DNA from 2 places in the Leuconostoc sp. DB-1 genome. Region 1 is predicted to be linked to the other one. Evidence: riboswitches for the same ligand, from Rfam matches in the RefSeq annotation. Region 1 holds a riboswitch; the other holds the start of a gene.
What was found. Region 1 has a riboswitch for lysine ahead of lysA (diaminopimelate decarboxylase). Riboswitches for the same ligand answer to the same signal wherever they lie in the genome.
Positions count from the first base shown of each region.

Region 1 (5,813 bases):
ATCATGGCTTTGACAGGATTTGAAACACCAGTTGGAAAAGTTGCTTTTAGTAATGTTTGGCATCACTTTGAGTTATTTCCTAACGGGGTTGGTAATTTTATTAATGCCTTTCAAATGGTCATGTTTGCATTTGTCGGCATGGAATTTATTGGCATGACAACGGCTGAAACGGAAAATCCCCGTTCGGTTTTGCCCAAAGCGATTAACCAAATTCCTTGGCGCATATTGTTTTTCTATCTGGGTGCATTGTTCATTATTATGACGATTTATCCATGGCAGAAAATTCCAGAGGATCAAAGTCCTTTCGTGATGGTTTTCCAGTTGGCAGGTGTGAAATGGGCTGCCGCTTTAATTAATTTCGTAGTATTGACGAGTGCTGCTTCAGCATTAAATTCAGTTTTGTTTAGTGCTAGCCGTAATTTCTTTGCTTTATCATTCCAATCTAAGGCCAAGTTTTTACAACCATTTAGAAAAACATCAAAAACACAATTACCAGTGAATGCTGTACTGGTTACATCATTAATGGTTGCTTTTTCGGCCTTAATCTCGGTTATTCCATCAATCACAAATGCATTTAGTTTTGTGACAAGCGCATCGACGGACTTGTTTTTGATGATTTATGTACTCATATTATTCGCTTACATGAAGTATCGCAAGTCAGATAGTTACATGCCTGATGGCTTTCTTGTCATAGCACCCAAGACGTTAGTGCCATTGGCAATTCTGTTTTTCAGTTTTGTATTTATTACGCTTTTCTTTAATCCAGAATCTCGTCTACCAGCAATTGGTGCTACCATTTGGATGGTCGTGTTTGGCTGTATTTCAATGAGACAACCAAAACAGGCATTAAATAAGTAAGTTACCGTAATTTTTCTGGTTAGAAGGCAATTAAAATCGCAATAGGGATGAAAAGGTATATTTTAATATGACATGCTCACATGTGTGGTAAAATATTACTATTCGTACTTTAGGGGAACTTTATGTCATTTCTAATTGATTTTATTTTGCACATTGATGTCCATATTGGTAATCTTGTGCAAGCGTTCGGTTTATGGACGTATTTGATTTTATTTGCAGTAATTTTCATTGAAACTGGTAGTGTGATTATGCCGTTTCTACCTGGAGATTCACTGTTGTTTGCTGCAGGAGCTATTGCTGCTACGCCTGCTGGGCTAAATGCCGGACTTAATCATTGGGTATTTATGATTGTATTCTTCTTAGCAGCTGTTATTGGTGACTCAGTCAATTTTTGGATTGGTCGTACAGGTGGTTATAAAATTTTACATCATCGTTTCTTTGGTCGTTTCATTAAAGAACAACATATCAAAGAAGCTGAAGCTTTCTTTGAAAAGCGTGGTGCTGCGGCAATAATCATTGGGCGATACATGCCGATTGTCCGCACATTTGTACCGTTTGTGGCTGGTATCAGCCAATTTTCATACAAACATTTCCTACGTAATAGTTTGATTGCTGCGTTCTCTTGGAGTTTAATTGCAACCGGTGCTGGTTATATGTTCGGAAATATTCCATTTGTTAAAGCACACTTTTCTGTAATTATTTTGGGTATTGCGTTGGTCACATTAATGCCAACAATCATTGGTGTCGTTCGTTCAGCAATGGTTGCAAAGAAACAGAAAAAATAATGTCGAAATAACCGCCATTCATGGCGGTTTTTCTGTATAATTATAACTATGAATAACTTAAAAAAACTACAAGAATTAACTAAAATTTCAACAATAGAGATTGCTGATGCACTAGATGTTGAAGTTGAAACTGTTGAAGCATGGCAAAATGAAGAAAAAGTACCCAGTGTGAGTGATTTTGAGGCATTAAGTGGCATCTTCTCTTCTCAATTGGATGCTCAAGGAATCGACTCTCAATCCAGCAAGCATCCAATCCACATTCGTTTATCTGTGGACTATCTATTGAACCTAGGAATAACACTTTCAGATTGGATTACTTTAAAGTGGGCCTTTGAAGGTCAGTGGAACAATGATCAGTTAGCCATCGGATTTTTTTCTAATAATCAATTAGTACGTGTTATTAGCACTGAAAGTGAATTTTCGGATGCTTTTGCAGGCTATCTGATTTTACAAACTGAAGGTGAGTTTGAACCATATATTGATGAATTTGATAATGATAGGGAATACGATTGGCGTTTGTTGCGTTTGAACGATGAAAAATTTGTGGATGTAACTAACGATTTAATTGCAGCCAATTTACCAGTCATCAGCTAACAGTAGAGAAGTACACAAAGTAGTGACGTCTGTATAATATTATGATACACTACAATCAGATGATAATACCTGTGAGACAATTGAATAAATTTGTCGATAATAAGGGTATTATTTTGCCAAAAACACAGTTTTCGTAATGGAAATTGTGTTTTTTTGTTCCGATAATAAATTTTGGAGGATAATATGGACTTAGGCAACGATTTTGTTACTCGTTTGGGACTTGAAAAACCACACGACTTAGAAAAGGTACGTGGTGGCGACATTAACGAGGCGTTTTCAATCTATTCGAATAACCAGCGCTATTTTTTAAAGATTCAACAAAATGCTCAAGCAAGTTTTTTTGATCATGAAGTTGCTGGCTTGAAGGCTTTGGGGAAGAGGTGACCGTGCCGGCCGTTTTAGCACAGGGACAGTTACAAGGGCACGCCTACTTAGTCTTGACGTGGATTAATCAAGGAAATGGGTCACAACAAGAATTAGCAAAGTCGCTAGTTAAAATGCACCAAGCTACAGCGCCAAAGTTTGGATTTGATAGTGATAACTTAGTAGATTTTGTGCCTAAAAATAATACTTGGCAATCTTCTTGGGCTGAATTCTTTGTGAAACAGCGCTTGGATCCGCTAATGGCACAAGCGCAAAAAAATAATTTTTGGCTAACCCAACGTGGTGATCACTATAGTAATTTACGTGAAACAATATTAAATGATAATCACGCGCAAACAGTTCAACCATCACTACTGCATGGTGATTTCTGGGCAGGAAACTTTATGTTTAACGATCAAGGTAAACCTGTATTTATTGATCCTAACGTGTTCTACGGTGATCGGGAATATGATTTGACGATTTCAAGAGTGTTTGCCGGCTTTAGTCCGTCATTTTATAATCAATATATGCAAGAATGGCCATTGGATGATGGCTGGCAAAAACGTGAAAAATGGTATGAGTTTTATTATATACTAATGCACTTTACACGCTTTGGTGATATTTATGCACCGCGGATGAACAAATTATTAACGTCTTTTTAAAATCACATGATTGCTAGCAAAGAATTAGACGAAAAAACCTTGACATTCAATAATGATTCAGTCATAATAATGACAGAATAAAAATTATTTCACATAGAGGTCGCGATTGACAATACACTTACCGGAGTTGCTGTAGCAATTGATAGTAAGCTTAGGGATATCGCCGAAATCAAGGGTGTCTACAAATGACCTTGATTGGGCTAATAGTTAAGAGCTATTAGACTGTCGCAGAGATGCGGTGAGCTATGGAAACTGTCAAAAATGCTAACAATGCCCTTTGATAAGTCCGTTTTGCGAACCTATCAAAGGGTTTTTTTGTGTAATTCAAGGGGAAATGATGACGTATCCAATAAATGAAAAGCAACATCTGACAGTTGATGGTGTTGATACAATCGAACTGGCAAAGACATATGGCACGCCGTTAGCAGTTTACGATGTAACACTTATTCGTAAGACAATGAGAGCGTTTAAGCGTATCTTTGAACAAGAAAATGTCCCATATGTAGTGAGTTATGCTGGTAAAGCTTTTGCTACTAAAGCAATTTATCAGGTGGCAGCTCAAGAAAATATTCACGCTGATGTCGTGTCTGGTGGGGAATTATACACAGCAATTAAAGCTGATTTTCCAACTCAGCATCTTAGTTTTAATGGTAATAATAAGAGTTATGATGAACTTGTGATGGCCGTTGAAAATGGTGTGGGAACAATTATTGTTGATAATTTTCTTGAGTTACAGCTACTGTCAGAAATTACGGCGGAAAAAAATGTTATTCAAGATATTTTACTACGTATTTCACCAGGAATTTCAGCTCATACTCATGAATTTATTAGTACTGGTCAACAAGATAGTAAATTTGGCTTTGATTTACAAACAGGTCAAGCGAAGCAGGCCTATGATATTGCAATAAAAGATAACCATCTTCATTTGCGTGGCTTACATGCGCATATTGGATCTCAAATATTTGATGTGACTGGATTTGAGAAAAATGCAGCACTATTAGCAGATACTGCTTACTCATGGGGATGGCAACCAGAAGTCATTAATCCTGGCGGTGGATTTGGTATTCGTTATACTGATGAGGATCAACCTTTGCCAGAAAGTGAGTTTGCGGATGCTATTATCCGTGTTTTGAAAGAAAAGGCTACACAGTACGATTGGGCAATGCCAGAAATATGGATTGAACCTGGTCGTTCGATTGTCGGACCAGCCGGACAAACCCTATATACAGTTGGGTCGCGTAAGGATATTCCAGGAATTAGAAATTACTTGGCTGTAGATGGTGGTATGGGAGATAATATTCGTCCAGCACTTTATCAAGCAAATTACGAAGCGGTTTTAGCCAATCAACCAAATGCTAAAAGTGAAGAAATTGTGCGGATTGCTGGTAAATATTGTGAGTCAGGTGACGTATTGGTTTGGCAGGAAGAATTACCGGCGACAAAACCTGGTGACATTTTATCTGTGCTTGCAACAGGTGCGTACGGGTATGCAATGGCTTCAAATTATAACCGAAATCCACGACCGGCCGTTGTCTTCGTGGAAAATGGTCAACATCAAGTCGTTGTTGAACGTGAAACTTTTGAACACATGATCAGTTTAGATCAGGATTATACTCTAGGAGATAAATAACATGGCTGAAAACGAAGCACAAAAATTAATTAATTTCATTGCAAATGCAAAAAAAATTACCCCAGTAAAAGTTACATATAAAGGTACATTGGCAACTGAAGTGCCAGATACTGTGCAACAATTTGGAGATGAGTCATTTGGACAATTAATTGGCGACTGGTCTGAAATTGAATTGTTAATTAAGAATCTACCATCAGAAGATGTATTTATTGAAAATGATTCACGTAACTCTGCCGTCCCTTTGCTTGATAAAAAGAAATTAATGCTCGCATTGAACCAGGTGCCATTATTCGCGATCAAGTTGAAATTGGTGACAATGCGGTGATTATGTTGGGCGCAGTGATTAATATTGGTGCAGAGATTGGTGCTAACACAATGATTGATATGGGTGCTGTACTTGGCGGCCGTGCCATTGTTGGTGAAAATTCTCATATTGGTGCTGGCGCGGTATTAGCTGGTGTCATTGAACCAGCATCTGCCCAACCTGTTCGCATCGGAAATAACGTGCTAGTTGGCGCTAATGCCGTCGTTATTGAAGGCGTACAGGTCGGTGACGGCGCAGTAGTTGCGGCTGGAGCGATTGTCACAAAGGATGTACCAGCCAATACAGTAGTTGCGGGTGTTCCTGCAAAAGTCATTAAGGAGATTGATTCGAAGACGCAACAAAAGACTGCGTTAATTGACGCATTGCGAGGCTTATAATGCCAGTTAGTGAAGAAGATTTGAAAACCTATCGGCGTGACTTACATAAAATTCCAGAACTTGCTTTAGCGGAATTTAAAACGCATCGTTATTTGTTAGAAAAGATTCAATCTTGGCAAACTAATTTTATGACAATACGTCAAGTAGAAGAATTACCTACGGCATTGCTTGTGAAATTTTCTGGGACTGACCCAAGCCGGACGGTAGGATATCGTGCTG
Region 1 covers NZ_JABFNJ010000001.1:405,206-411,018, forward strand. Annotated here, with positions in the region: gene HFP47_RS01945 (amino acid permease) at 1-858, shown strand, start outside; gene HFP47_RS01950 (VTT domain-containing protein) at 981-1,643, shown strand; gene HFP47_RS01955 (hypothetical protein) at 1,692-2,237, shown strand; partial or broken gene HFP47_RS01960 (fructosamine kinase family protein) at 2,421-3,262, shown strand; lysine riboswitch at 3,349-3,516, shown strand; gene lysA (diaminopimelate decarboxylase) at 3,600-4,892, shown strand; partial or broken gene dapD (2,3,4,5-tetrahydropyridine-2,6-dicarboxylate N-acetyltransferase) at 4,894-5,594, shown strand; gene HFP47_RS01975 (N-acetyldiaminopimelate deacetylase) at 5,594-5,813, shown strand, end outside.

Region 2 (5,813 bases), 1.3 Mb from region 1:
AGCACAGAATAATCAAATTATGGCTAGAGAAGGGGAGCGAATTCAAGCGAAAATTGGTTCGCGTGATTATGTTATTGTGCTAGCAATAGAAGGGAAACAGTTTCCTTCCGAGGAATTTGCTCAAAAACTTGAAGCCATTGCGGTTAATGGTTATTCGGACATTACTTTTATTATTGGTGGTTCTCTTGGATTATCTAAGGCAATCAAGCAAAGGGCGAACCTAAAGATGAGCTTTGGGTTGCTGACCTTGCCACATCAATTAATGCGTCTTGTACTGATTGAACAAATTTATCGTGCTTTTATGATTCAACAAGGATCACCGTATCATAAGTAACATGTAAAAAAATGAAAACTATTGTTGCATTTTCATCTTTCCGTGTCTATAATATATCCATAGATAAAAAATATACACGAAAGAGTGCGAAGTATGAGGAAGTTTTTTGAGAATTCAGAATGGAACCGTGTTCGAAAAATCAGGGGGTTACCATTATTATTGGTTGGTATTACACTCATTCCGAGTTTATACGCAGTCATTTTTTTGTCGTCACTTTGGGATACTTATGGTAGAGTGGACCATCTTCCAGTTGCGATTGTTAATCAAGATAAGACCGCAAAGATTAATGGAAAGTCACAGAATATAGGCGATGATTTAACTAAAAAATTGCTTGACAGCAAGCAATTAAAATTAACTAAGACTTCGGCTGAAAAAGCTAAAAAAGGACTTGCATCTGGAAAGTATTACATGACCATCACGATACCGAAGTCCTTTACTAAGAATTCAGGTACGCTGTTGAATGCTAAGCCAGTCAAGCCTGAGATTAAAATTGCGCATAATACTGGGCAAGGATTCATTGCTGAAAAATTAACGGCTTCCGCGGCTGATAAAGTACAGGCAAATGTCTCAAAATCACTGCAAGGTGTTTATAATAAAACAATTTTAAATGCAACAGCATCCTCAAAAAAAGGTTTTCAATCGGGATCTAAAGGTGCTACACAACTTGGGAGTGGTTTATCACAATTACAAGATGGTACTAAAAAATTGCAAGATGGTACAACGCAGCTCCAAACTGGTACTTCACAGTTGGCAACGGGCTTGTCACAGTATACAAATGGCGTGTCGTCCGCTAATACTGGTGCTCAGCAGTTAACTTCAGGTGCTCAACAACTTGCCACACAGCTCCAAAAGGTTTCTGACGAGATTAATACAAAGCAAAGTGCTAAGGCGGCTGATTTAAAGCAGCTTGATACAGGATTGACGCAATTGACACAGGGCTTGCAAAAACTAAGTAAGGTTGAATCACCAACTGTAACTGTTGATTCAACAAAGCTTAACGAAGCGTCCGAAAAGCTGTCAGCTGGATTAACTGGTGCTGGGAAAGACGCAGCTGCTTTCAAAGCATTAGCTCAAGATGCTGATTTCCAAAAATTTTTACAAGAAAATCCTACTGTTGCTGCTAAATATCAAGCAGCATTAAGTGATTTGGCTGAAAATGTGCAATCAAGTGCAACAGCAGCCACTACAATTCAAAATCAATTAACTACATTAAAAGCTATGCTGCCACAATTACAAGCGTTGCAGGCAGAAATTCCAGAATTACAGAAGCTCGGTCAACAAGGATCCGTTGCCACTCAAGGCGCGCAAACAGCCATTAAAACACTAAATGACAGCTTAACTACTGTCAGCCAAGGAATAGCTAACCAAGCAGTACCAGGTGCTCAGCAGCTAGCGCAAGGATCATCTCAATTAACTACAGGACTTGGACAGTTAGCCGCCAAAAACGATACACTTAATAGTAGTGTTTCGCAATTAAATGATGGCACGACACAGTTACTTACTGGTGAAAATCAAGCTAGTGAGGCCTTACAGCAGGCAGGTACTGGTGCAACCACTTTAGCGAATAAATTAGCTGATGGTGCTGTGAAATTGTCAGCTATACACAATAAGAAATCAAATGTGGTAGCATTATCACAGCCAGTCAAGCAAAAATCATCTAATTTATCAAAGGTTCCTAACAACGGAACTGGAATGGCGCCATATATGATGTCTGTTGGGTTATTTGTTGGTATGATCACATTTACGACCATATTTGATTTCATGACGGTTTCTAAAAAGCCAAAAAATGGTTTCACATGGTGGGCTAATAAGCAGTTAATTAATGCGCCAGTTTTTATTGGACAAGCACTGATTATGACTGGTTTACTCTTCTTAGTGGATGGCATGGAAGCGCAGCGGCCAGCGATGACATTTGTTGTAGCCTTAGCAGCATCCTTTGGGTTCAATCAGTTTGTTGTCTTGTTTAATGTGCTAATTGGTAAACTAGGGTCAGGGATTATGCTGGTTTTGATGGTATTACAACTGAGTGCTAGTGCAGGATCTTATCCTATTGAGTTGTCAAACAGCTTTTTTGAGGCAATTCATCCATGGATGCCAATGAGTTACTCTGTCCATGCCTTCCGCGAAACAATTTCTATGGGTGGCAGTGTTGCATCAGACTTAACTGTATTGTTATCCTTAGGAGTGATATCAATGGTACTAACATGGTTTGTGTACCAAATGAAATTAAACCATAATCAGTTAACTTTTAAGCATTAATTTAAAAGCAGTCGGCAGACTGCGTACATAAAGAAATGAAGTTGGAAAAATAAATGAAAATGTCTAGTGCAGTTGAACAAAGTTTGGTTGTCTTGGTTATGTTAGCTTTGCAAAAAGATGGCTTACCTGTTAAAAGTCATGTTTTAAGTGAACACTTAGAAGTATCTGAATCGTACTTAAAAAAAACAATGCGCAAATTAGTTGTTGCAAATTTAATAAAAGCGATCGCTAGTAAGGAAGGTGGTTTCAAATTGGCTCGTAATACCAATGATATTACGTTATTGGATGTTTATGAGGCGATTGAAGGAGAAGATAGCTTTATTCATTCTACCCAATTGGCAGATCGCGTGTTTCCTGCCAAAACTGCTGTCGCTGAAGGAACAAAAGAAGTTCTATCTATTGTCTATGAAGCAGAAAAAGATTTTAAGAAACGGTTAAAACGTACATCAATTGCTGATTTGTTATTGTTTGCTAAAGAAGGAGAAGAAATTGTTGATTGGCGATGAAGTGACACATATTGACTAAAAAAACAGTTTATTAATGCCAACCTGGCATTAATAAACTGTTTTTATATTGTGAAGTATTATATTCTATGCAACAGGTAGCGTCTCCTGTAAACTGAATTCAAAATCATCTGGAATAAGCATCCCGACATCTTTTAAAATAACATTTCCGGAAAGGTAACAACCATTCTGTTGCGTTAAACCAACCTTTGTGAAGCCGAAAGTGACTGTAGTATGAGCTTTAAGAGCAGCGCCACGTACCTCTCCCGTTGTTGCATCAATACCAGTAGGAACATCAACAGCAATGACAGGTTTATCAATGTGGTTGGCCGCTTTAATCATTTTTTGTAAGCCTTCAGGTAGAACGTTGTTCAATCCAACTCCAAATATCGCATCAATAATTAAAGTTGCCTCATTAAAGTCACTTTTTTCAGAACGAACTAAGCCATGCTTTTCAATGATTGCCAGTTGCCGTTTCACACTGTCTTTCGCACGGCTAACGTTTCCGACAAATTGTAATGAGACATTTACGCCTTGAGCGTACAAGAGACGAGCGATTGCTACGCCGTCAGCACCATTATTACCAAGACCAGCTAGTACTAACACATGACTCAAATCGAATCTACCGGCGCCGATAACATCAAGCACTGCCATTGCGGCCCGTTCAATTAATACATCCTGTGGCATACCAATAGTCTCAATCGTGTAATTATCTATTTGCTGCATTTCTGTAGCTGTAACAAGTCGCGTCATAGTTCCCATCATTTCATAAGTTATTAAATTCATTATACGGTGATTTGACAGTGTTATCAATCAAACAAGCGTAAAAATATTGAATTTGACAAATAAAAAAAATTAGAATACAATAATAACAATTTAAGAATCATAGAGGTTGCTGCTGACATTAGTCGCTTGCGGAGTGCTTACAGGTACAATGAAACAGGTTAAAGGGGATGTAGCCGAAGCATTGGTGCTGTGACACCAAGTAGCTGGGCCAATCGGTGAAAAATCGTTGGACTGTCGCGTAAGCGGGGTGCTATGTTATAGATTGCAATTAATTGGGATCCATGGCTGCTACTTGTGCGCTGTGGATTTTTTAATAGAGGAGGTATGCATTCATAGATATCTGTGAATGGGCTAACATATGGTAGAGGCAATAACACGTCCAACACGTCTTGAAGTTTCCAAGAGCGCTGTTGAACATAATATAACGACCGTTAAAAATGTATCAGGTGCAGACAAAGTCTTTTTGACCGTTAAGTCAAATGCCTATGGATTTGGTTTGATTCCTATGGCTCAAGCTGCTGTGGCAGGAGGTATTTATGGCTTAGGTGTAGCTGTTCTTGATGAAGCTATTGCACTGCGGCATGAGCGCATAACCGCACCAATTTTAATTTTAGGTATTTCACAGGTAAAGTATGTTGAACTAATGGCTGTCCAGCATATCATGGCAACTGTTGTTTCATTGGACTGGCTGGAGAAAGCAGAACATCAGTTAACTGGTGAACAGCGATTACCTGTTACACTAGGTATCGATACTGGCATGGGTAGAATTGGGTTTAGAAATCGTGAAACTTTAGCGAAAGCGATACAGTTTGTTTTGGATCATGCTGATAAGTTTGAATATGTTGGACTATCGACGCACTTTGCCGAATCTGATTCATCAGATACCAGGTACTTCCAAAAGCAATTAACACGTTGGCATCAATTGACGGATGACTTGCCAAAACCAAAGTATTATCATGTTGCTAATTCGGGTGCTGCAATGTATCACGCAGAAGAGGTTCCCCATGAGGTTGTCCGCGTAGGAACGGTGCTTTATGGGATTGAGCCCTCTCGTGGTGAACTAGCAGATGGACGTAACCTGAAACCCGTCATGGCCCTTCGGAGCGAGGTAAATTTTGTTAAACGCTTACCTGCTGGTGAAGGTATTAGTTATTCACACAAATATACGACAACTCAAAACGAGTGGATAGGCACTGTTCCTATTGGTTATGGGGATGGTTGGCTACGCAAATTAATGGGGTTTAAGGTTATTATTGACGGTCAATACGCCCCTATTGTAGGGCAAGTAGCAATGGATCAGTTAATGATACGTTTGCCTCGTGAATATCCAGAAGGTACAACGGTAACCTTTATTGGTCAAGATGGAGACTTAGAGAATACAATCGAGGACGTTGCACAGTTTGCAGGTTTGGCGCCCTGGGAAATCACAACAGGACTACAAGATAGAATACATCGTATTTTAGTAGATTAGGAGAAGATAATGACTAGAGAATATAGTGTTGCCATTCTTGGCGCAACAGGTGCTGTGGGCACACGACTTATTGAACAATTAGAGCAATCAACGATTCCCGTGAAGAATATAAAATTGCTTGCTTCGTCACGTTCAGCAGGTAAGACACTTCAATTTAAAGGTACAGACGTGGTTGTTGAGGAAGCAACTCCAGGAAGTTTTGATGGGGTTGATTTAGTTTTGGCTAGCGGTGGTGGTTCAGTTTCAGCACGATTTGCACCCGAAGCTGTGAAACGCGGCGCTGTGGTTGTTGATAATTCAAGCCAATGGCGAATGAATGATGATGTCCCGTTAATTGTTCCTGAAGTTAATGAAGCAGATTTGAAACAACACCAAGGAATTATTGCCAACCCTAACTGTTCAACGATTCAAATGGTTGTTGCTCTAGCGCCCATTAAAGCTAAATATGGTTTGACACGTG
Region 2 covers NZ_JABFNJ010000001.1:1,662,798-1,668,610, reverse strand. Annotated here, with positions in the region: gene rlmH (23S rRNA (pseudouridine(1915)-N(3))-methyltransferase RlmH) at 1-334, shown strand, start outside; gene HFP47_RS08195 (YhgE/Pip domain-containing protein) at 428-2,593, shown strand; gene HFP47_RS08190 (Rrf2 family transcriptional regulator) at 2,647-3,099, shown strand; gene HFP47_RS08185 (NAD(P)H-hydrate epimerase) at 3,184-3,849, opposite strand; lysine riboswitch at 3,975-4,143, shown strand; gene alr (alanine racemase) at 4,241-5,353, shown strand; partial or broken gene HFP47_RS08175 (aspartate-semialdehyde dehydrogenase) at 5,363-5,813, shown strand, end outside.
Region 2: it holds a riboswitch for lysine, as region 1 does, so the genes downstream of both, alr (alanine racemase) here and lysA (diaminopimelate decarboxylase) in region 1, are expected to answer to the same signal.